Regions from separate parts of the Streptomyces sp. NPDC048496 genome, predicted to be linked through region 2. Evidence: predicted binding sites of a transcription regulator. Region 2 holds the regulator's gene; the other holds the start of a gene.
What was found. Region 2 encodes HrcA, which represses chaperone genes, less so after heat shock. Its sites were predicted from a motif close to TTNGCACTCNGNNNNNCNGAGTGCNAA; they were not measured.
Positions count from the first base shown of each region.

Region 1 (2,392 bases), on a different contig from region 2:
CTTCGCACAGGGACAGTGACGATCCCCCTCCGCGGGCAGCGCGGCCACCGCGTCGTAGAGCACCGACCGCAGCCGGTCCACATTGGCGGCGAACACCTTCAGCACCTCCCCGTGGGAGACGCCCTCGCCCGCCTCGGCACCCGCGTCCAGGTCCGTCACCAGCGTCATCGTGGTGTAGCAGAGCCCCAGTTCGCGGGCGAGCACGGCCTCCGGGTGCCCGGTCATCCCGACCACGGACCAGCCCATCGCCGCGTGCCAGCGCGATTCGGCCCGGGTCGAGAAGCGCGGCCCCTCGACGACGACGAGCGTGCCGCCGTCCACCGGCTCCCAGCCCCTGCCGCGGGCCGACGCCAGTGCGACCTTGCGCCCCTCGGGGCAGTACGGGTCGGCGAAACCCAGGTGCACCACGTTCGGCGCCACCCCGTCCGCCCGGGTCTCCCCGTCGTAATACGTCTGCGTACGGGCCTTGGTGCGGTCCACCATCTGGTCCGGTACGAGCAGCGTCCCCGGTCCGTACTCCGGGCGCAGCCCGCCGACCGCGCACGGGCCGAGCACCTGACGTACGCCGACGGACCGCAGCGCCCACAGGTTGGCGCGGTAGTTGATGCGGTGCGGCGGCACATGGTGGCCGCGTCCGTGGCGGGGGAGGAAGGCGACCCGGCGGCCGCCGATCTCGCCGAGGAAGAGGGAATCGCTCGGCTGTCCGTACGGGGTGTCCACGCGAACCTCGGTGACGTCCTCCAGGAAGGAGTACAAACCCGAGCCGCCGATGACACCGATCTCTGCGTTCACCATGCGATCACACTAGCGGGGCCGTCACGGCCTCCCCCGCGGTAGGGAGTGGATCAGCGAGCGGCATCGTGCGGCTTCGATGGCAAGGCGGAGGACGGAGTCGACGCGGAGCGTCGGTGACTGACGACAACGCGGCAAGCGGAGTCGCAGGGCGTCGGGAACCCACCCCCTATCGTGGGGGAGGCCGTAAATGCCCGGGACCCCGCCGATCGGATCGGCAGGGCCCTCGGATGAAGTGTGAAGCTGCGTACCTCGGCTCAGGCGGCCGACGTACCGCTCGACGACGACAAGGAAGAGGAGGACGCGGTGGACGACGACGCGGACGACTTCGATTCCGACCCCGTCGAAGAAGACGAAGCGGAACCGGATGCCTTCGCGGACGAAGACGACGGTGTGCTGCTCGACGACGATCCGCGGCTGTCGTTCCGATAGAAACCGGAACCCTTGAAGACAATGCCGACCGCCGAGAACACCTTCTTCAGGCGTCCTTCGCAGTTCGGGCACGCGGTCAGAGCGTCATCGGTAAACTTCTGCACCGCCTCGAGGCCCTCGCCACATTCGGTGCACTGGTACTGATAGGTCGGCACTTGTCTTCCTCCTGGCACTCTCACTCGATGAGTGCTAACGATCCTCAATGGTAGCTGCTACGGGCCGCTGTTTGCAGTTACGTCTGTCACCTGCCTGAAGGGCAGCGGTCAGGGCTTGGCCGCCGTGAGGGCCGCCGGCCTGAGCGAAAAGCTGCCACATTATGTGGCGGAGGAGTCACAGTGACGTATTCCGCTGAGCGAGCGAGCGCATGAATCGTCACTTTCTGGCCGCGACAGGATCGCGGTGAACCGAGCCGCGTGCGGCCATGATGGTCGCGCGGGCCGGTGTCAGCCGCGAACGCAGCGTCACCAGGGTCACGAGCGCCAGCACGGTCCCCACCAGCGGCACCACGAAGCCGGTGCTCGCGCCATGGGCGTCCGCGAGTCGTCCGGCGACTGTCACCGCAGCCGCCTGGCCGAGCGCGATCGAGCCCGTCAGCCAGGTGAACGCCTCGGTCCGCGCGGATGCCGGAACCAGCGTCTCGACCAGTGTGTATCCGCTGATCAGCGCGGGTGCGATGGAGAGCCCGACGAGCAGCCCGAGCCCGGCCAGCAGCGGCACGGAGTGCACCGCCCACAGCCCCGAAGCGGTCAGCGTCAGCGCCGCGTATCCGGCGATCAGCCTGCGCCGCGGCCCGCTCTTCCAGGCGATGGCCCCGCAGGTGATCCCGGCCAGCATGTTGCCGGCCGCGAAGATCCCGTACAGCAGGCCGTTCGCGCCGGGCCGGCCGATCTCCTCGGTGAACGCGGTCAGCGAGACCTGCATGCCGCCGAAGACCGCGCCGATCCCGAGGAAGGCCACCGCGAGCACCCGTACGCCCGGCACGGACAGAGCGGAGACGCGCTGTTCGGGGGCACCGGCCGCGGCGGCGCGGACCGCGGGCTGGGTGCGGTGCTGCGCCGCGAAGAACAGCCCGCCCACCAGCGTCAGCGCGGCTTCCGTGATCAGCCCGGCCGCCGGGTGCACGCCGGTGCACAGCGCGGTGGCGAGGACCGGCCCGATGACGAAGGTG
Region 1 covers NZ_JBICXB010000011.1:120,052-122,443, forward strand. The annotation lists gene ACGFSA_RS14440 (S-methyl-5'-thioadenosine phosphorylase) at 1-795, opposite strand, end outside; gene ACGFSA_RS14445 (FmdB family zinc ribbon protein) at 1,050-1,379, opposite strand; gene ACGFSA_RS14450 (MFS transporter) at 1,597-2,392, opposite strand, start outside.
Region 1: ACGFSA_RS14445 (FmdB family zinc ribbon protein) is a predicted target of HrcA. The motif match lies at 1,391-1,417, and genes of this name have one in related genera.

Region 2 (2,392 bases):
ACGACCGTACCGAAGCCCTGGCACTGCGGGCAGGGCCGCGAGGTCATGACCTGGCCGAGGAACGACCGGGTGACCTGGGAGACCTCGCCGCGGCCACGGCACATGTCACAGGTCTGGGCGGAGGTGCCGGGTGCGGCGCCCTCGCCGCTGCAGGTCGTACAGACGACGGCCGTGTCGACCTGGATGTCCTTGGTGGTACCGAACGCCGCCTCGGCGAGATCGATCTCCAGCCGGATCATCGCGTCCTGGCCGCGCCGGGTGCGCGACCGCGGTCCGCGCTGCGACGCCGTGCCGAAGAACGCGTCCATGATGTCGGAGAAGTTGCCGAAGCCACCCTGTCCGAATCCGCCCGCGCCGCCGCCGCCGGAGGCGGACAGCGGGTCACCGCCGAGGTCGTAGACCTGCTTCTTCTGCGGGTCCGACAACACCTCGTAGGCGGCGTTGATCTCCTTGAACCGCTCCTGGGTCTTCGGATCGGGGTTGACGTCCGGATGCAGCTCGCGTGCGAGCCGCCGGAAGGCCTTCTTGATCTCGTCCTGAGGTGCGTCGCGGCGCACGCCGAGAACGGCGTAGTAGTCGGTGGCCACTTACGACTCCGCCAGGATCTGTCCGACGTAACGTGCCACTGCGCGTACCGCTCCCATCGTTCCGGGGTAGTCCATGCGGGTCGGTCCGACCACGCCGAGTTTGGCGACTGCCTCGTCGCCCGAACCGTAGCCGACCGCGACGACGGACGTGGAGTTGAGCCCCTCATGGGCGTTCTCGTGCCCGATACGTACGGTCATGCCCGAGTCCTTGGCCTCGCCGAGCAGCTTCAGCAGCACGACCTGCTCCTCCAGTGCCTCCAGCACCGGCCGGATCATCAGAGGGAAGTCGTGCCCGAAGCGGGTGAGGTTGGAGGTGCCGCCGATCATCAGCCGCTCCTCCGTCTCCTCGACGAGGGTTTCGAGCAGGGTGGAGAGCACGGTGGACACGGTTCCCCGGTCCTCGCCCTCGAAGGATTCCGGCAGGTCCTGCACCAGCTGCGGGACGTCCGAGAACCGGCGCCCCACGACCCGGCTGTTGAGCCGGGCCCGCAGATCGGCGAGAGAGGTCTCACCGAACGGCGCGGGACAGTCGATCATGCGCTGTTCGACCCGGCCGGTGTCCGTGATCAGCACGAGCATCAGCCGGGCGGGCGCCAGCGACAGCAGTTCCACATGCCGCACCGTGGACCGGGTCAGCGAGGGGTACTGCACGACGGCGACCTGCCGGGTCAACTGCGCGAGCAGCCGTACGGTGCGGCCCACGACATCGTCGAGGTCGACCGCGCCGTCGAGGAAGTTCTGGATGGCCCTGCGCTCCGGCGACGACAGGGGCTTGACCCCGGCGAGCTTGTCGACGAAGAGCCGGTAGCCCTTGTCCGTCGGGATGCGGCCCGCGCTGGTGTGGGGCTGGGCGATGAAACCCTCGTCCTCCAGCACCGCCATGTCGTTGCGGACGGTGGCCGGGGAGACCCCCAGCTTGTGCCGCTCGGTGAGCGCCTTGGAGCCGACGGGCTCCTCGGTGCCGACATAGTCCTGGACGATGGCGCGCAGCACCTCGAGTCTGCGTTCGCTGAGCATGGCGCACACCTCCAGCTGTGTTCCCTCGGTGGTTCTGGTCGATCTCCGGTGATTCCTGGCACTCGATGCGTACGAGTGCCAGCGATCCCCCGCCAGTGTACGGCGATCGGGTGGGGCCCTAGCAAGGGCGACCGGCCACGCTACCCCGAGACTGTGCAGGTCGTTGCCGATACCGTCTCCGCATGAACACGTCTTGGGAAGAGTTCGGCTGGGAGCGACTGGGCGACGGTGTGGGCCGCCGGAGGCTCCCCGGGTGGGATGCCACGGTCGCACTGGTGGTCGGAGCGGAGGCTGCCCTGCTCTTCGACACGGGATCGACGCTGCGCGAAGGTGTGGAGATACGGACCCAGGTGCAGGCGATGACCGGCCGGAGGGTGACGCATATCGCACTCAGTCACCCTCATTTCGACCATGTGCTCGGCACCGCGGCATTCGCCGGGGCGGAGGTGTACGGCGCGATCGGTACGGCCGCTCTCCTCGCCGGCAGTGCGGACGAGCTGTACGCCGACGCGGTACGCCAGGGGGTGTCCGAGGAGGACGCGGCGCAGGCGGCGGACGTCCTGGTGGCGCCGCACCACCAGGTGTGCGGCGAATGGACGCTGGACCTGGGCGGCGGCCGTCAGGTGCTGCTGGCGAACGTGGGCCCCGCCCACAGCGGCCACGACCTCGTCGCCCTCGTGCCCGACTCCCCGGCCGTGGTCCTCTGCGGCGACCTGGTCGAGGAATCGGGCGAACCGCAGGCGGGCCCGGACGCGATCCCGTCGCGCTGGCCGGCCGCGCTGGACCGG
Region 2 covers NZ_JBICXB010000002.1:331,433-333,824, reverse strand. The annotation lists gene dnaJ (molecular chaperone DnaJ) at 1-587, opposite strand, end outside; gene hrcA (heat-inducible transcriptional repressor HrcA) at 588-1,604, opposite strand; gene ACGFSA_RS03700 (MBL fold metallo-hydrolase) at 1,787-2,392, shown strand, end outside.